One region of the Nocardiopsis sp. M1B1 genome, then DNA from elsewhere that is predicted to be linked to it. Evidence: predicted binding sites of a transcription regulator. Region 1 holds the regulator's gene; each other region holds the start of a gene.

Evidence for each region. The regulator LexA, encoded in region 1, represses DNA repair genes until DNA is damaged. The targets are predictions, from matches to a motif close to TCGAACANNTGTTCGA.
Region 2: a site for LexA is predicted at 2,543-2,558, ahead of ruvC (crossover junction endodeoxyribonuclease RuvC). Genes of this name have one in related genera too.
Region 3: a site for LexA is predicted at 1,733-1,748, ahead of ACSTA4_RS22310 (DUF6504 family protein). Genes of this name have one in related genera too.
Region 4: a site for LexA is predicted at 2,354-2,369, ahead of uvrA (excinuclease ABC subunit UvrA). Genes of this name have one in related genera too.

The regions. Positions count from the first base shown of each region.
Region 1 is NZ_CP196194.1:5,006,413-5,011,141, reverse strand. Features, by position in the region: gene ACSTA4_RS21760 (hypothetical protein) at 1-87, shown strand, start outside; gene ACSTA4_RS21755 (hypothetical protein) at 789-1,415, shown strand; gene ACSTA4_RS21750 (alpha/beta hydrolase family protein) at 1,429-2,520, opposite strand; gene lexA (transcriptional repressor LexA) at 2,629-3,348, opposite strand; gene nrdR (transcriptional regulator NrdR) at 4,000-4,485, shown strand; gene ACSTA4_RS21735 (vitamin B12-dependent ribonucleotide reductase) at 4,591-4,729, shown strand, end outside.
Region 2 is NZ_CP196194.1:1,939,195-1,943,923, reverse strand. Features, by position in the region: gene ruvB (Holliday junction branch migration DNA helicase RuvB) at 134-1,285, opposite strand; gene ruvA (Holliday junction branch migration protein RuvA) at 1,304-1,924, opposite strand; gene ruvC (crossover junction endodeoxyribonuclease RuvC) at 1,975-2,523, opposite strand; gene ACSTA4_RS08385 (NrtR DNA-binding winged helix domain-containing protein) at 2,822-3,613, shown strand; gene ACSTA4_RS08380 (molecular chaperone DnaJ) at 3,631-4,725, shown strand.
Region 3 is NZ_CP196194.1:5,141,679-5,146,407, reverse strand. Features, by position in the region: gene ACSTA4_RS22315 (protein kinase domain-containing protein) at 1-1,516, opposite strand, end outside; gene ACSTA4_RS22310 (DUF6504 family protein) at 1,816-2,106, shown strand; gene ACSTA4_RS22305 (GNAT family N-acetyltransferase) at 2,241-2,816, opposite strand; gene ACSTA4_RS22300 (peptidoglycan recognition protein family protein) at 3,239-4,342, opposite strand; gene cobC (Rv2231c family pyridoxal phosphate-dependent protein CobC) at 4,546-4,729, shown strand, end outside.
Region 4 is NZ_CP196194.1:4,642,266-4,646,994, forward strand. Features, by position in the region: gene uvrA (excinuclease ABC subunit UvrA) at 1-2,092, opposite strand, end outside; gene ACSTA4_RS20155 (TerC family protein) at 2,422-3,453, opposite strand; gene ACSTA4_RS20160 (glycosyltransferase family 4 protein) at 3,794-4,729, opposite strand, start outside.

The DNA.
Region 1 (4,729 bases):
GGGACCTCCGGCACCGAGCCGGTCGACTTCGGAGCGGCCCGGGACCTGGCAGTGGAGTTCGCCGTGCAGCTCGGAGAGGCCCTGTGAGCGACCAGCAGCCCGATCCGCGGGAGCCCGAGCAGTCCCGGGAAGCCCAACAGCCCCCCCGGACTCCTCAGCCCCAGCAACCGCAGGAGCAGCGGGAGCAGCGGGAACACGAGCCACCCCAGCCGCAGGAGCATCAGGAGCAGCGGAAGCACGAGGTATCCCAGCCGCAGGAGCAGCCTCAGCAGGGGAATGAGGCGTCGCAGTCCCAGGGGGCACAGGAACCTCCCCGGTTGCACGCAGAGCAGCAGCTGTCTCAGCCGTCCCAGGCACCGCAGCCCCACGGGGAACCGCAGTCGCCTCAGCCGTCCCAGACGGCACAGCATGACGGCCAACAGCAGCCGCCCCAGCCTCACGCGCACCAGCACGACCCCACACAGTCACAGATGCCGCAGGTGCCGCAGGCGTATGGGCAGTCTCAGCAGCACCAGGGACACCAACAGCCTCCGCATCCGCAGCAGCCGCACGGTCAGCGCGAACCCGAGCAGCCGCAGACGCATGGGCAACCGCAGGGACAGCAGGAACCCCTGGAATCACATCCGCCACAGTCACAAGGGCAACAGCAGCCGCTTCCGCCGTCTCAGGCACCACAGCCCCACGGGCAGCAGCAGACCTACCACCCCCACCAGGCCCCACAGGGGCAGTACCCGCCGCCCCCCGGCACCCCGTGGCAACAGCCCCACCCCCAGCAGCCCGCGCCCGAGGTGGTGGCCTCCGTCCAACCGCAGAGCCGGGGCTGCGCCACCGCCGCCGTGGTCGCCGCCGCACTGGTGCTGGTCGTGCTCGCCGCCGGGGCGATCTGGTACGTGGTGGCGCGCGACACCCCGGAGGCGAGCGCCTTCGGGGCGGCGCCCGAGTGCTCCGTCGCCGAGACCGGGACACTGGACGAGCTGGTGCCCGACCACGAACTGGAGGTCGAGGAGCCGGTCGGCGGCCCGCAGGAGGCGTTCGGCTCCGGCTGGCAGTGCCGGTGGGCGACCCCCGGCGGCCCCGGCGAACAGGTTCCGGCCACCGCGACGCTGGTGGCCGTGGCCGCCCCCGACCCGGGCGGCGTCACGACGGCCGCCGACAACCTGCGCACCACCACCTCCCAGTACGACGCGCAGGAGCTGGAAGGCGTCGGAGAGGAGGCGGTCGCCTGGGTCCAGGAGGACCCGTACACGGTCGCCTGCGTCGGCGCCCGGGTGTCCAACCTGTACCTGGAGACCTGTTACACCGTGGCGGCCAGCTACGACGCGCAGAACCCCGGCGACCGGGAGCGCATGGTGGCGGGCGCCGAGGAGTTCGCGCTGTCCGTGACCGAGGCGCTGCCGGACTCCATCCCCGAGTGAGGCCCCGGCGCGGCTACCAGGCCGCGCCCAGGAACTCCTCCAACGCGGGCGAGACCTCCTCGGCGAACGGGCGCTGGGCGTCCAGGACCGTGGCCCCGGGCTCGTCCCGGTAGCGGCGGAAGATGTGGTCGGTGTCGGGGACGTCCACCCGTCGCGCTCCGTCCAGACCGGTCATCAGCCGGTCCACGTCCTGTCGGGAGACCTGCGCGTCCCGCTCCCCCCACAGCACCAGCACCGGGGTGCCCCCGGGCAGGTCCTCCGCCAGTTCGACGGGGTCGAAGGCGTCCATGTAGGCCAGGAAGTCCTCGTTGACGGGGGTGTAGACGCCCATTACGCCCCCGCTGGGCATCTCCACCTCGCTGAGCGCGCGCCCGGACCTGATCGCGGCCCGTCCGGCACGGGAGTCCGAGAGCAGCTGGACCACCTGCCCCTCCTCCACCTGGCCCGAGGCCTCGGCGGCGCGCGCCTGCTCGGTGAGCTGGCGGTCGATCAGGTCGAGGTAGCGCGTACCGGGAGGCGCGGCCAGCACGAGCGCGGGGGAGGGGTGCTCCGCGCCGATGAGCTCGTGGGCGCGCAGCGCGTACAGGGCGCCCTCGCTGTGCCCGACGACGACCACCCGCTCGGGGTCCACCTCGGGCTGGGAGACGAGTTCCTCGTAGGCCGCCGCGACCTGCTCGTCGAAGATCACCGGGTCCACCGGCGCGACCTCGTCGCCGGGGCCCGGCGTCTCGAAGTCCGGACCGCTGCCGTACTTGTCGTAGCGCAGCGAGGCCACCCCGACGTCGGCGAGCACCCGGGACAGGTTCTGGTTGGTGTCGGCGTCGGGGCGCACGGAGCTGTTGCCGTCGCGGTCGGTGGGGCCGCTGCCGGAGATGATGAGCGCGCCCGGAACGGTGCCGGAGACGTCCTGGGGCATCCGGAATGCGCCGGACACCTCGTGCCCGCCGCCCTCGAAGGCCACCTCGCGCTCGACGCCGCCGACCCCCGGCGCCTCGGCGGCCCCGTCGTCGGCGGGGGCGCAGGCGGCGGTCAACAGGACGGCGCTCGCCGCACCGGCCAGTGCGGTGCGCCAGCGGACGGCGGGGGAGGAGGCACGTGTGAACACGTTCTCAGCCTAGCGGCCCGCGCCCGTCGGCCCCGCGCCGTCCACAGGGGGAGGCGTCCCCGATCCCTCCGAGGGGAGAGGGACCGGAGACGCGGGTACGCGGGCACCTCAGACGCGGCGCATGACCGCGACCACCTTGCCGAGGATGGTGGCGTCGTCGCCGTTGATCGGCTCGTAGGCCTCGTTGCGCGGCATCAGCCACACATGGCCGCCCTCCTCGCGGCGCAGCACCTTGACGGTCGCCTCGTCGTCGAGCAGCGCCGCCACGATGTCGCCGTTGTTGGCGTCCTGCTGCTGGCGCACCACCACCATGTCGCCGTCGGTGATGGCGGCGTCGGTCATCGAGTCGCCGACCACGGTGAGCATGAACAGGCGCCCCTCACCCACCAGCTGGCGCGGCAGGGCGAGCACGTCCTCCACCGACTCCTCGGCCAGGATCGGACCGCCGGCGGCGATCCGGCCGACCAGCGGCACGGCCGCGGCGCGCGAGAGGTCGATGTCCTCGGGCACCAGGGTCTGCCCCGAGGCGCGCCCGGGCGTGCGCAGCTCCACCGCGCGCGGCCGGTTCTGGTCGCGGTGCAGGTAACCCTTGCGCTGGAGGACCTTGAGCTGGTGCGCCACGCTGGACGGGCTGGACAGGCCGACCGCTTCCCCGATTTCCCTTATCGACGGGGGGAACCCCCGCTCCCGGACATAGCGCTGGATGCAGTTCAGCACGCTCTGCTGGCGCGCGGTGAGTTTGGGGGCTTCGGGCGTGGACCCGCCCGCGTTCTCCGCTGGTGCGAGAACGGTGACGGTATCTGCGGTTCCGGGATTCTCCTCCGGCACGGCCGGGCCTCCTCGGCATTCGGTTCGGTCAGGGCCTGCTTGTGTGACTGGCCACCCCCGGTCCGCGACCGTGCCGACCTGGGGGTCCACGTGATGGCGAAACCGGTGTGAAATCAAGGCCAACTTTAGTCGTTGCACACGGTGATATCAAACAAGCGTTCGAGGCCGGGGACAATTGCCGTCGCGCGTATTCGCGGTCAATTTCCGGCCTGCACTTACGTGTGTACACGCGTTCACGCGCTGTTGTCCCCGGAATGCGCGAACGCGTGTCCGTGACAGCGGTTCCGGCCAGGCGCGGGGGTCTTATCCCGGGGCGTCGGCTCGACCGAAAACCCCGTGACGTCGGGATTCCCGCGCCCGCCGCCGGGAGCGGCGGCTCCGGTGGGCGGCGCTATCCTTGAGCGCGGTGCCGGGCCGCCCCCGCAGCAGTCCGCCCGCGCCGACTTCCCCGCCCCACCCCGCCGCGGACCGCGATGCCGCGCGGTCCCTCGGCCGTGTTCGTGACACGCCCGCGCCGGGGTTGCGGCGGGGTCAGGAAGAAGTCTAGGTTCGACCACAACATCTGGTGTTGCGACAGGAGTGGTTGCCCAGAAGTTGTGGTTTAGTGGTACCTAGGCGTTGTCGTTCGGCGAGAGAAGCAGGTGAACCAGGGTGCACTGTCCGTTCTGCCGCCATCCGGACACCCGGGTGATCGACAGCAGGTCCACCGACGACGGCGCGGCCATCCGGCGCCGCCGGTCCTGCCCCGTCTGCGAGCGCAGGTTCACCACCCAGGAGACCGTCCTGCTGATGGTGGCCAAGCGCTCGGGGGTCACCGAGCCCTTCAGCAGGACCAAGATCATCGCCGGGGTGCGCCGGGCCTGCCAGGGGCGCCCCGTCTCCGAGGACGCCCTGGCCAAGCTCGGCCAGCAGGTCGAGGAGGAAATCCGCGGCCGCGGCCTGGCCGAGGTCCCGGCCCACGAGATCGGCCTGGCCATCCTGGGGCCGATGCGCGACCTGGACGAGGTCGCCTACCTGCACTTCGCCAGCGTCTACCGCGGCTTCGAGAGCCTCTCCGACTTCGAGGCCGAGATCGCCAGCCTGCGCCAGGACCGCGAGGCCGAGACCGGCGGCCGGAGCGGCGCCACCACGGGGTAGCGCCCCTCGCGGCCGCACGCCGACCGCGCGGGGCCACACCACTCCCGGGACAAGGACGCCGGGCACGGTCGGTGACCGTGCCCACGAGTGAGGGGAGACCCGGCGATGACGGAAACCGCCAACGGTCCGGCCGGACGCAAGGGCAAGGGCAACCGCAAGGGGATCAGGGTGAGGCGCGTCTTCACCTCCCCGGGCACGCACCCCTACGACTCCCTGGAGTGGGAGCGCCGCGACGTCGTCATGA
Region 2 (4,729 bases), 3.1 Mb from region 1:
GTTTCGTCCCAGCTTACGTGGCGTGGGTCACCGGTATCCCACCGGACGAGATCGGAGTGTTAACGGTTCGCCCCCGATCCGCGCGGCCGGAACCCATTGTGCCCGGACCGGGGCTCCGTGTCAGACGCACTGATCAGGGACTCGCCGTGCCGTTGTGACCCGCGTTGCCCGCGGGGGCGGAGTTGCCCGTGGTGCCGCCGCCGTTGGCCGCCGCCGCACCAAAGGCCGCGTCCGGCGGCGGGGTGAGCCCCATGTGCGCCCAGGCCTGCGGGGTGGCCACCCGGCCGCGCGGGGTGCGGGCCAGGAATCCGGAGCGGACCAGGAAGGGCTCGGCGACGGTCTCCACCGTCTCGGCCTCCTCCCCCACCGACACCGCCAGCGTGGACAGGCCGACCGGGCCGCCGCGGAACCTCCTCATGAGCACGTCGAGGATGGCCCGGTCCAGCCGGTCCATGCCCAGTTCGTCCACCTCGTAGAGGTCGAGGGCGGCGCGGGCGGTGTCCAGCGACAGCCGCCCGTCCCCGCGCACCTCGGCGTAGTCGCGCACCCGGCGCAGCAGCCGGTTGGCGATCCGGGGGGTGCCGCGCGAGCGCCCGGCGATCTCCACGGCGGCGTCCGCGTCCAGGGGCGCGCCGAGCAGGCCCGCCGAGCGCTGGAGGATCAGCTCCAGTTCACCGGGGGTGTAGAAGTCCATGTGCGCGGTGAACCCGAAGCGGTCGCGCAGGGGCGCGGGCAGCATGCCCGCGCGGGTGGTCGCCCCGACCAGGGTGAACGGCGCGATGTCCAGCGGGATGGCGGTGGCGCCGGGGCCCTTGCCGACCACGACGTCGACCCGGAAGTCCTCCATCGCGACGTAGAGCATCTCCTCGGCGGGACGTGCCATGCGGTGGATCTCGTCCAGGAAGAGCACCTCACCCTCCTGGAGGGTGGAGAGCACCGCGGCCAGGTCCCCGGAGCGCTCGATGGCCGGACCCGAGGTGATGCGCAGCGGGGCCCCCATCTCGGCGGCGATGATCATGGCCAGGGTGGTCTTGCCCAGGCCCGGGCCGCCGGACATGAGGATGTGATCGGGCGCCCGGTTGCGCCGCTTGGCGCTGTGCAGCACCAGGGAGAGCTGTTCGCGCACGCGTTCCTGGCCGACGAACTCGTCCAGCGCGCGGGGGCGCAGGGCGCCCTCGATCTGGCGCTCGTCCGTGCCCGCGTCGGGCGAGACCGCGTCGCGCTCGTAGGGCGGGGGCCCGACGGGGGCCGAGCCGCGGGGGTCTTCCTCGTGGAAGTCGTACACGGGGTTTCCTCCCTGTTCCTAGGCCCGGCTGAGCCTGCGCAGGGCGCTGCGCAGCAGGACGGCGACGTCGTCGGTGTGCTCGGCCTCGGTCGCCACGGCGGAGGCGGCGGCCTCGGCGTCCTTGGCCGACCAGCCGAGGTTGACCAGGCCGGAGACCACCTGTCCGCGCCAGGCGCCGTTGGGCTCGCTGCCGGACCCGGCGGCCTCGGCCCCGGGCAGGGTGCCGTCGGTGAGCACGGGCGCGTCGAGCTTGCCGCGCAGTTCCAGGACGATGCGCTGGGCGCCCTTCTTGCCGATGCCGGGCACGCGGGTGAGGGCGGTGGTGTCCTCGGTGGACACGGCGTGGCGCAGGCTGGAGGGGCTGTGGACCGAGAGCATGGCCAGGGCCAGGCGGGGGCCGACGCCGGAGGCGGTCTGGAGCTGCTCGAACAGGTGCTTCTCGTCGTCGTCGGCGAACCCGAACAGGGTCAGGGACTCCTCGCGCACGACGAGGCTGGTGGCCACGGTCCCGGTCTCGCCCACGTGCAGGCGCGAGAGCGCGGAGGGCGTGCACTGCACGGTCATGCCGACCCCGCCGACGTCGATGACGGCGGTGCCCGCGCCGCGTGCGGCCACCCGGCCGGTGAGGAACGCGATCATCTGGTGTGGGCACCGGGGACGGTGCCCCTCTCCTTCCTGGGGGCGGGGCGCTAGCGGCCGCGGGTGCGGCGGGCCAGCTCCACCTTGCGGGCGAAGTCCTGCTGGGCCTGGGCGACGCGGGCCTGGGCCCCGCCGCGCCAGATGTGGCAGATGGCCAGGGCGACGGCGTCGGCCGCGTCGGCGGGCTTGGGGGGTCCGTCGAGTCCGAGGATACGCGCCACCATCGTGCCGACCTGCGCCTTGTCGGCGCGGCCGTTGCCGGTGATGGCGGCCTTGGCCTCGCTGGGGGTGTGCATGGCCACGGGCAGGCCGCGGCGGGCGGCGCAGACCAGGGCGATACCGCTGGCCTGGGCGGTGCCCATGACGGTGCTGAGGTTGTGCTGGGCGAAGACGCGCTCGACGGCGACGGCGTCGGGCTGGTAGCGGTCCAGCCACTCCTCGATGCCGCGCTCGATGCCCACGAGCCGGTGGGGCAGGTCGGTGTCGGGGCTGGTGCGCACGGCGTCGGCGCCGAGCAGGGCGAGCGGTCGGCCGATGGCGCCCTCGACGGCGGCGACACCGCACCGGGTCAGCCCGGGGTCGATCCCCAACACGCGCACGCGCCTCACCCTTGTCCTCTCGAACGTCCGTTCGCCCACATGCTAGCGGCGGGCGACGACGTCCGCCTCCGGCCCGCCCGGGCGTGTCGACCCCCCGGGGGCACCCGCCGGGCCGGAGCCCGCCGCGGCCGCGGGCCGCCCCGTCGCGAGCGTAGCCGCCCGACCGGGCGCGGCCGCACGGCCCGGGTCCGCGCGCCGCCTTCGGTTTCCGGAGAAAAGGGATGGACGGAACACCGAGCGCGTGCTAAGTTGCTCTCAGATCGAGAAATACTCGACTTGAGAACAACTGGAGGCGCACGTGGCCGACCCGCGCAACGAGGAGGGCGAGAACCGGTTCCTCGCCGACTACGACCCCCACGCGTTCGCCCCGGCCGCGGTCACCGTCGACGTCGTCGCCCTCACCATCCGTTCGGGCGTGCCGCACGTGCTGCTGACGCGGCGCGCCGAGCACCCCCAGCGCGGCTGGTGGGCGCTGCCGGGCGGGTTCGTCCGGGCCCAGGACGGACCGGACGGCCCCGCCGACCCCGATCTGCCCGACGCCGCCCTGCGGGTGCTCTCGGAGAAGACCCTGCTGCCCACCGAACTGCACCTGGAGCAGCTGGGCACCTACGGCGCCCGGGACCGGGACCCGCGCATGCGCGTCTTCTCGGTCGCCTACGTCCTGCTGGCCCCCGACCTGCCCGATCCGCACACCGGCCGGGGCACCGAGGAGGCCGCCTGGATCCCCTGGCGCGACCTCGGCCACGGCGACGGCGCCCGCCCAGGACTCGACCTGGCCTTCGACCACGGCCGCCTCCTGGCCGACGCGGTCGAGCGCGCCCGCTCCAAGCTGGAGTACACCCCGCTGGCCACGGCCTTCCTGCCGCCCGCCTTCACCATCACGGCGCTGCGCGAAGTGTACGAGGCCGTGTGGGGCCAGTCCCTGCACGCGGCCAACTTCCACCGCAAGATCCTCGCCGCGCCCGGGTTCGTGGAGGACACCGGGGAACTCGCCGAGCGCGGCGGCGCGGGCGGCGGACGGCGCGCCCGGCTCTACCGCGCGGGCGGCGCCGCCCTGCTGCACCCTCCCCTGCTGCGGAGCACGCAGTGATACCCGAGAGGAGTCCGATGACGGCCACCGGCCCCGCCTTCGAGGACGCCGAGCGCCAGGTCGCCCTGGCGGGCGACCCCGTGGAGCTGTTCGGCCCGCTGCCCGAGGGCGGCGGCGTGCCCCCGGCGGCCACGGCCCGCCACCGCGAACTGGCCCGCGCGCTGCACCCCGACACGGCGCCGCCCGGCAGCGGCACCGGCCCCTTCACCCGGCTCTCGCGGCTGTGGGACCTGTACCGGGCGATGGCCGCGGGCGACCTGCGCCTGGACGACCTCACCCTGGCCACCGGCGCGCACACCTACCGGGTCGGCCGGGAGCGGCTGGCCCACGGCGACGTCGCCGACCTGCACCCGGTGCGCTACCGGGCGCCGGAGTGGCGCGACGCGGTGCTCAAACTGCCCCGCGCACCCCGCGACAACGACCTGCTGGAGGCCGAGGCGACCGCGCTGCGCCGTATCCGGGAGCACGGCCACGAGCGCTACCGGGCCTTCGTCCCCGAACTGGTGGAGTCCTTCAAACACCGCGACGCCGCCACCGGAGTGGAGCGGCGGGCCAACGTCCTGGGACGGCTGCACGGCTTCCACACGCTGGCCGAGGTGCGCCGCGCCCACCCCGACGGCGTCGACCCGCGCGACGCGGCGTGGATGTGGCGGCGGCTGCTGGTCGCCGTCGGCAACGCCGCCCTGGCGGGGGTGGTGCACGGCGCGGTCGTGCCCGAGCACGTGATGATCCACCCGGCCGATCACGGCCTGGTCCTGGTCGACTGGTGCTACTCGGTGACGGCGCACGCCCCGCGCACCGCGCCGCACGTCCCGGCGATGGTGCCCGGCCGCGCGGACTTCTACCCGCCCGAGGTGGCCGCGCGCCGCCCCGCGCTCGCCCAGACCGACATCCACATGGCGACCCGGTGCGTGGAGTACGTCACCGCGGGCCGCCTGCCCCCGCAGCTGCGGTCCTTCGCGCGCGGCTGCACCCTGCCCGCCCCCGAGCGGCGGCCCCGCGACGGGTTCGCCCTGCTCCGCGAACTGGACGACGTGCTGGAACGCCTCTACGGGCCGCGCCGGTTCCGCCCCTTCACCATGCCGGACCCGGCACCGGCCGCCGGGGCCTGAGAAC
Region 3 (4,729 bases), 140 kb from region 1:
TCTCCGGGCCGCCGTTGAGCAGGACCGTCGCGCCCACGGCGGCCACCAGGACGACCGCGCCCGCGGCCGCGCCGACCACCACCATCCGCCGACGTCTGCGCGGGGCGCCGCCGGACGGCCCCGCGGGGCCGCCCGGTGAGCCCGGAGCACCGGGGCCGCCGGGACCGGAGTAGGCGTTGAAGGCGTGTTGGCCCTGGGACGAGGACGGGTGACCGCCGTGCGCCGGAAGGACCTGGCCGCCGGAGTGGGCGTAGTGGCCGGGAACCTGCTGGCCGTGGACCGGAGGCTGGCCCTGGGACGGGTGGCCGCCGTACCCCGCGCCCTGCTGGGGGCCCGAGGGCTGGAGGCCCGGGTTGCCGTGCCGCTGTTCCACGTGGGGCTGCTGGGCCGCGTGGGGCGGCTGTACCGGGTGCTGGACGTGCGTGGGCTGCGCGTACGGGTTGTACTGCGTGGCCTGCGCGTAGAAGGGCTGGCCGCCGTCCGGGAACGCGGCGCCCTGCTGTGGTCCGCTGTCCGGGGGCTGGCCCTCCGTCTGCTGGGGTCCGCTCGACGCCTGGTGCGCCGCGGGCCCGTTCTCCGGCACCCCGACCCCGGTGTCCCGCGGCGGCAGCCCCGGGACCGGGGAGCTGCTCGGCGGGGCCCACGAGGTGCTGATCGTGCGCTCCACCTCGGACTCCTCCGGGTCCTCCTGGCCGGTGAGCCGGGCCAGGAGCTGCTTGGAGGTGGGCCGGTTGGCCGGGTTCTTGTCCAGCGCGGCGTTGACCAGGTCGTACATGTCCGGGTCCAGGCCGTCCAGGCGCGGCGGCGCCGAGGAGATGTTGTGCAGGACGGCGGGGACCGTGGCGGCGTCGAAGGGGGCGGTGCCGGTTCCGGCGAAGGCCACCAGGCAGCCCCACGCGAAGATGTCGGCGGCCGCGGTGGCCCGCTCGCCCAGGATCAGCTCCGGGGCCATGTACGAGGGAGTGCCCATGAGCTGGCTGGAGCGGGTGACCGCGTCCGCGGCCTCGTCCAGGGCGCGGGCGATGCCGAAGTCGATGACCTTCGGGCCGACCGGGGAGAGCAGCACGTTCGCCGGTTTGAGGTCGCGGTGGACGACCCCGGACCCGTGGATGGCGGTGAGCGCCGCGGCCACGCCCATGGCCAGGCCCTCCAGGGTGCCGCCCGCCATCGAGCCGTCCGAGCGGACCGCCTCGTCCAGGTTCGGGCCCGGTACGTACTCCGAGACGATGAAGAGGGGATCGCCCTCCAGCCGGGCGTCGATCACCCCCGCGGTGGAGAAGCGGGCCACGCGGCGCGCGGCCTCGACCTCGCGCGCGAAGCGCAGCCGGAAGGACTCGTCGTCGGCCAGGTCGGGGTGGATGAGTTTGACTGCGACGGACCGGTCGGAGGCGTCCTTGGCGAGGTAGACGGTGCCCATGCCGCCCCGGCCGAGACGGCTCACGATGCGGTAGCCGTCGAGTTCGCGCGGGTCCCCCGCACGCAGGGGTTTGCCGCTCTGGTGCCCGTTCGACGTCACAGTTGGGGGTCCCTCATGAATCGTGGAGTTCGCGCTCACAGCGTACCGATGCCGACACGCCGACGCGCTCTGGACTGACTGGCCCCCGGTTCCCGCGGACGCGGGCCCGGACCCGGGGCGGGGTGTTCGTGAGCGGCGCGCGGACGCGCCGTGTCAGTCGTGGTGATGCCCCTCGTGCCCGAACGGTTCCCCGGAGGCACCGGTTTTCGCTAGGATTAGAACACACGTTCGAACACCTGGCCGCGTCTTCCCCACGGGTGGGTGTCCCGGTGGCGTGTGCCGGGACTGACAGGAGGCGGATGATGCTGAGGGGAAGTGTCGTGGGACGCTACTACGGGGCGGAGGTGACCGTCGTCGAGGACGAGGGGCGCCCGGCCCGGTTCGTGTGGAACGGCAGGGTGTACGGAGTGCGCAGGATCCTCGAACACTGGGTCACGCTGCGCATGGACTGGACACCGGCGCGTGAGTCCCAGGCGCCCGAGCGCAGGCACTGGCGTGTGGAGGCGGGCACGGCCCAGTCCCAGGGGGTGTACGAACTGCGCCACGACACGGCCACCGGAAGGTGGCTGCTCTCCCGCGTGTGGGGGTGAGGACGCGTCCGGCGCGTCCCCGTCCGCTCCGCGACCGCGGTCCGTACGGCCCCGTCCGCCCGCCCGGTACGACCCGTGCGGGCGGGACGCCGCCCGGTGCGGTCGGCAAGCCCGGTGCGGACGGGGCGCACGCGTCAGCCCAGGTCGCCGGGGAGCAGGCTGTACACCGCCAGGTCCGCGCGGCCCTCGTGCAGCGGCATCGCGCTGCGTTCGACGCCCTCCAGGCTGAACCCCGACCGCTCCGCGACCCGGCGCGAACCGGTGTTGCCGGTGGCGGCCTTGATCTCCACCCGCCGGAAGCCCTGTTCCAGCGCCCAGCGGGAGACGGCCACGGCGGCCTCCGTCGCGTACCCGCGGCCGCGTCCCCACGGTGAGACCCAGTAGCCGACCTCGGTGTTCATCGCCGCCCACACGACACGCACCAGGCCCACCGAGCCCACGAGCCGCTTGGTCTCCTTCTCGACCATGGCCCACTGCTGTCCCTCGCCGCAGGTGCGCAGGGCGGGGGCCACCTCGCGGCACCACCGCTCGGCCTCCTCCCGGGTGTAGGGCACCCCGGGCAGGGGGAGGGGGAGCCAGCGCTGGAGTTCGGCGTCGGTGCAGGACGCGTGCACGTCGTCGACGTCGCCCTCGACGAACGCACGCAGCCGCAGGTGCTCGGTCTCCAGGATCACTGACGGCAGCATCGGTCTGTCTTGCGTGGTGGTCACGCCTCTCCCCTCGGGTCGGAGTGCGCTCACGATACGCGCCGAACCCGGGTGCGGCACCCTGGTTCTCCCGAGGGCGCCCGAGGCGGGGCGGTACCGCCCCGACCAGGGGGGCGTCCGTCGGAGCGGCCGTGGACCCCGTGCGGTCCGCGGTTCCGGCGGGCGCCCCCGTCCGTCTAGGGTCTGTTTTTTGAACCGGTCTCAGCTTGTGGGGGTTGGTTCGGGCGCCCACGGGGTTCTGGAGGGGCCGGAGACGGGTTCCCGTGGGGGAACTGCGCCGTAGGCGTCGTTTGAGGGTGGTGGTGGGCGACGGGTGGGCACGAGCGAACCCGTCGTAGGCGCCGCTGTGCCTGCTTCAACCCGATTCCCGTTCTCCGGGCGCCCGGACACGGAGCGAAGCGGAGCGGAGGTCCAAAAAACACTGCCTAGGCCAGGCCCGCGATGACGCGCTGGCGGACCGCGCTGTCGAACACCTCGGAGAAGGCGTTGCCCGGGCACTCGGTCTCCAGCCAGTCGCGGTGCCGGGAGATCGCGTCACCCGGCGTGGCCACGCCCGTGCCCGGGTTGACGTACTCGATCCGCCCGGCCGGGTCCACGCCGGTCACCGCGCACAGCACGCGCAGCACGTCGACCAGGGAGTCCTGCGCGGCCTGCGTGGGCAGCTCGTCGGTGAAGTCCCCGAGCAGGCACACGCCCACGTTGCCCTGGTTGAACCCGTAGGCGTGCCCGGCGGTCACCGACTCGGCCCGCCCCGGCCGCGGGATCCCGGAGAAGACCGGCACGCCGTCCCCGCCCGAGTGGCGGCCCTCGTAGACCACCCCGTCGGGGTCGATGAGCACGTGGTAGCCGATGTCCCCCCACGCCTGCTGCACCGCGTGCAGGTAGTACACCGCCCGTACGTCCGCCGCGTGGTCGTCGCCGGTCGGCATCGCGGTGTGGTGCACGGTCAGCGCCTGCACGGGGTGGAACTCCGCCTCCCACAGGTCGTCGCCCCGGTCGTCGAAACGCCAGGACTCGTCGGCGCCCCAGCCCGCGCGGGTGCGGAACGGGACGCTGGTCCGGCCGCGCGGCGTGCCGGAGGCCTCCGCGGACAGCGACGCCTGCGCCGGGCCGCCGAAACGCAGCACCTCGCCGTCGTTCAGGTTCACGGCCGCACTCTCCCCCCTCGAACGCACCTCGTAACCGGTGGCGCCCTCGGGAGCGCGCACCAGCGCGGCCGCGACCGGGTCCCGGTCGTCGCGGCCCCCGGTGTGCAGGTGCACCGGGTTCCACGATCCCAGGCCGTCGGCGGTCTCGAAGCGGACCGCCGCGTCGGCCTCCCCGGGGTCGCCGGTGACGGCCACCATGTCGAAGCGCAGGTCGGGGCGGACGAGTCCGCGTGAGGCGGAGGGCTCCGCCAGAACGCGGGGGATCGTGCGGTCGCCGCCGCCGGTGTCGGCCAGCGCGGAGCGGGCGGAGGGGAGCGCGGTGCCCAGCGCGGTCAGACCCGCAGCGGCAGTGGCACCGGCCAGGAGGGTACGCCTTCGCATCGTGTGTCCGTTCTCTCGGATCGGGCGGGGGAGGGCCCCGGGGGCGGGAACGCGCACACCCTGGCACAGGACCGTGAGCCGCGCCACCAACGGCACGTCCGAATGTGCGGCCAAGGCACCCCCCGTTCACCGGAAGGGCTGGTGATGCCGTATGGTGCGATGTTTTTCCAGTGCGGAAAGGAACACACGGGGTGGGGGAGTACATGGACGCGGGACACGACCTGCGCCACCACGGTGACGCCGAGGTCGGCGGCGGACTGCTCGACCTGGCCGTCAACGTGCGGGGCCGGACGCCGCCCGCCTGGCTGGGGCGGCTCCTCGCCGACTCGCTGACCGGCCTGGGCGCCTACCCCGACCCCTCCCGCGCGCGGGAGGCGGTCGCCCGGC
Region 4 (4,729 bases), 360 kb from region 1:
CGATGGGGCTCTGGTCCACGTGCACGACCTTGTCGACCTTGTTCGTGCCGTTGACCCGCAGGTGGCGGCCGGGCACGTCGCGCGCCCCGTTGAGCTCCTTGGCCAGGGCCTTGTAGAGGATCTCGTTGACCAGGGTGGACTTGCCCGAGCCGGACACGCCGGTGACGGCGGTGAACACGCCCAGCGGGAAGGCGACGTCGATGCCGTGGAGGTTGTTCTCGCGCGCTCCCCGGACCACCAGCTCGTGCCCCCGGGTGAGGGGGCGGCGCTCCACGGGCACCTCGATGCCGCGCTTGCCGGACAGGTACTCGCCGGTGAGCGAGTCCTGCGAGGTGAGCAGTTCGTCCACGATCCCCGAGACCACGACGTGGCCGCCGTGCTCGCCCGCGCCGGGGCCGATGTCCACGACCCAGTCGGCGGCGCGGATGGTGTCCTCGTCGTGTTCGACGACGATGAGCGTGTTGCCGATGTCGCGCAGGCGCTGGAGGGTCTCCAGCAGGCGCGCGTTGTCGCGCTGGTGCAGGCCGATGGAGGGCTCGTCCAGCACGTACAGCACGCCCACCAGGCCGGAGCCGATCTGGGTGGCCAGGCGGATGCGCTGGGCCTCCCCGCCCGAGAGCGAGCCCGAGGAGCGCGCCAGGCTCAGGTAGTCCAGGCCGACGTCGAGCAGGAAGCCGAGCCGGGCGTTGATCTCCTTGAGCACCTGGGCGGCGATGACCGCGTCGCGCTCGGAGAGTGTGAGCCCGGCCAGGAAGGCCGCGCTGTCGCTGAGCGGCATCTGGGCGACCTCGGCGATGGACCTGCCGCCCACGGTCACCGCGAGCACGACCGGCTTGAGGCGGGTGCCCTCGCAGGTCGGGCAGGGCACGGTGCGCATGTACCCCTCCAGCCGTTCGCGGCCGTAGTCGCTCTCGGTCTCGGAGTGGCGGCGCTTGACCCAGGGGATGACGCCCTCGAACTCGGTGTAGTAGGAGCGGTTGCGCCCGTACCTGTTGCGGTAGCTGACGTGGACCTGGGTGTCGTGCCCCTCCAGCAGGGCCTTGCGCGCGCGGCGCGGCAGCCGCTCCCAGGGGGTGTCCAGGTCGAAGCCGATCGCCTCGCCCACCGCCTTGAGGATGCGCTCCCAGTAGCCGCTGTTGGGCCCGCCCGACCAGGGGCCGATGGCGCCCTCGGCCAGCGTCTTCTCGGGGTCGGGGACCAGGAGTTCGGGGTCGACCTCCATGCGGGTGCCCAGGCCCGAGCACTCGGCGCAGGCGCCGTAGGGGGCGTTGAAGGAGAAGGAGCGCGGTTCGAGCTGTTCGAAGGACAGGTCGTCGTAGGGGCAGTACAGGTGCTCGGAGAAGACCTTCTCGCGGTCGGGGTCCCCGGCCTCCACGTCCACGAAGTCCAGGACGATGGTGCCCCCGGCCAGCTTGAGCGCCGTCTCCACCGAGTCGGTCAGGCGCCCGCGGGAGGAGGGCTTGACGCTGAGGCGGTCCACGACCACGGCGATGTCGTGCTTGTCGTAGCGGCCCAGCTTGGGCGCCTCGTCCAGGCGCACGGCCTGCCCGTCCACCACCGCGCGGGTGTAGCCCTTGGACTGCAGGTCCTTGAACAGCTCGACGTACTCGCCCTTGCGTCCGCGCACGACGGGGGCGAGCACCTGGAAGCGGGTGCCCTCCTCCATCTCCAGGACGCGGTCCACGATCTGCTGCGGGGTCTGGCGGGCGATCTCGCGGTGGCACTCGGGACAGTGCGGGACGCCGATGCGCGCCCACAGCAGCCGCAGGTAGTCGTAGACCTCGGTGATGGTGCCGACGGTGGAGCGGGGGTTGCGGCTGGTGGACTTCTGGTCGATGGACACCGCCGGGGACAGGCCCTCGATGAAGTCCACGTCCGGCTTGTCCATCTGCCCCAGGAACTGGCGGGCGTAGGCCGACAGCGACTCCACGTAGCGCCGCTGGCCCTCGGCGAAGATCGTGTCGAAGGCCAGCGACGACTTGCCCGAACCGGACAGGCCGGTGAACACGATCATGGAGTCGCGCGGCAGGTCCAGCGAGACGTCCTTGAGGTTGTGCTCCCGGGCTCCCCGGACTACCAGTTGTTCGACCATCGAGTGAGACATCCTTCGGCTCTGGCGCACAGGACGCGGACCCCGTCGCGTGACGTCGGCTGACCCGTGTGGAACTTCGCGTGCGGCGGTCGGGGCCTCCCGGAGACCGCCCGGGCCCCGGAGACGGGCCGCTGAGGAGAGGGGGGAGGACGCTCGCCTCTCCCGCCCGTCCAGCCTAACGACCGCCGACGACGGTTTCTTCCACCTCGCAAAACAAGGCGGCACCCCGGCGCCGGAGCGCTCAGGGTGCCACCACTATAGACGAACGACTGTTCGAATCCGGCCGTTTCCCGGAATGTCCTCGGCTGGCCCGCGGGCCCGCCGTCCGCTCAGGAGCGGTCCGCCGGGGAGTCGACCGAGGGGTCGCGCTCGGTCTTGAGCTCGGGGTTCTTGCGCTCGTCGGCGCGGGACTTGATCAGGCTGCCGACGATGGTGATGGTCATGATGCCCAGGATGACGGTCAGGGACAGGCCGATGCCGACCTCGGGCACGTGCACGCCGTTCTCGTGCAGGGCGTGCAGGATCATCTTGACGCCGATGAAGACCATGATCGCCGACAGGCCCCAGCTGATGTAGGCCAGGCGGTCCATCAGACCGGCCAGCAGGAAGTACAGCTGGCGCAGACCCAGCAGGGCGAAGGCGTTGGCGGTGAAGACGATGTAGGCGTCCTGTGTCAGACCGAAGATCGCCGGGATGGAGTCGACGGCGAAGACCAGGTCGATCATGCCGATCGCGACGATGACCATCAGCATCGGCGTGATGTGGCGGCGGCCGTCGAGCTTCACGGTGAGCTTGGCGCCGTGGTAGTCGTCGGTCACCGGCCAGAAGCGCTTGAGGAGGCGGACCACCGGGGTCTGGGTGAAGTCCTTCTCCTCCTCGTCGCCCTTCATGTGGTCGCGGACGATCTTGTAACCGGTGTAGATCAGGAAGGCGCCGAAGAGGTAGAAGACCTCGCTCCAGGCGTTGATGACCTGGGCGCCCAGGACGATGAAGATACCGCGCATGACCAGCGCGATGACGATGCCGACGAGCAGGACCTCGTGCTGGTACTTCTTGGGCACCGCGAAGGAGCCCATCAGAAGGTAGAACACGAAGAGGTTGTCGATGCTCAGGCTCTTCTCGGTGACGAACCCGGCGAAGTACTCGGCGCCCGCGGCGCCTCCGCCGAAGTACCAGACACCGAAGCCGAAGATGATGGCGATGCCGATGTAGAAGGCCGCCCACCAGGCGGCCTGCTTCATGCCGAACTCCTGGGGGCCCTTCGTCTTGCTCCAGGGATGGTCGACGATGATGAGGTCGATCACCAGGATGGCGACCATGGCGCCGATGGTGGCAGCCCACAACCACAAGGGAACGTTCACGGACGGTCTCTCCTCCGGTCAGTGCGCGCGGGCGGTGTGCACGCACGTCGAACCACCGGAGGTCTCTCCCGCTCGCAGCGAAGCGCTGCGAACCGGCGGCACCGGGAGGACGACATTGTCCGCCGTGATGACGACACCGCCGCGACAGGGATACTCCCCTCACGTGTCAGGCCAGGATACCGGTACCGCACAGTGGGCGGCACACACCGGACCGTAGTCCAGGATGACATCTACACCCCCGCGAGGTGAAGTCCCGGCGAGGGTGGCATCGACCGTACCCCGGGGACAGGTCCACCCGACCCCGGGGCCACCCCGCCCCCGTATCCCCACGCGTCCCGCCTCACCTGCGCAGCACCGCCTTGTACACGCCCGCGGCGGCCTCCACCGCGTCCTCCTCGCTCGGCAGTGCCTTGGCCGCCTCGCGCGAGCGCGCCCGCAGGTCCTCGGCCAGCGCCGGGTCGTCCAGCACCCGGCCCACGGCCGCGGCGAAGGCCGCGGGATCCCCCGGCGGCACCATCAGCACCGTCCCCGAGTACAGGTCCGGGATGCCGCCGACCCGGGTGGAGACCACCGGCAGCCCCGCGCGCAGCGCCTCCATGATCACCAGCGAGGGCCCCTCCCACTGGCTGGTCAGGCAGAACACGTCCGCCGCCGCCAACAGGTCGGCCACGTCCGCGCGGTGCCCCAGCATGCGCACGTCCGCGCGCATCTCCGCGGCCGTGTCGTGTAGCTCCCCCCACAAGGGGCCGTCCCCGGCGATCGCCACCACCGGTTCGGGGCGGCGGTCGGCGATGGCCGGCGCCGCCGCCAGGAGCATGTCCAGCCCCTTCTGCTCGGCCAGGCGGGCGACGGTCAGCAGCAGCGGCCGCTCCGGCAGCACCGCCAGGTCGGCCCGGGTGGCCTCGCGCCCGTTCACCGGAGCGCCGGTCTCGGGAGCGGCCACCACCGCCAGCCGCGCGTCGCGCGCCCCGACCGAGCGCAGCCTGCGCACCAGGTCGCCCGACACCCCCAGCACCACGTCCGCGCGGTGCGCCACGATCCGCTCCAGCACCGGGTAGGCCGCCGACAGCGCCCCCCGCACCAGCGGCGGCGCGTTGTGCGCGGTCACCACCAGCGGAGAGGCGCCGGCCAGCGCGCACAGGGCCCCGGCCCGCAGCCCGTGCGCGTGCACCACGTCCGCGCCCCGGGTCAGGGCGCGCAGGCGCAGCACGGCGCCGGGATCACCCGCCGAGGGCGCCGCTCCGATGCCGACCGGGGAGAAGCGCATGCCCTCCGA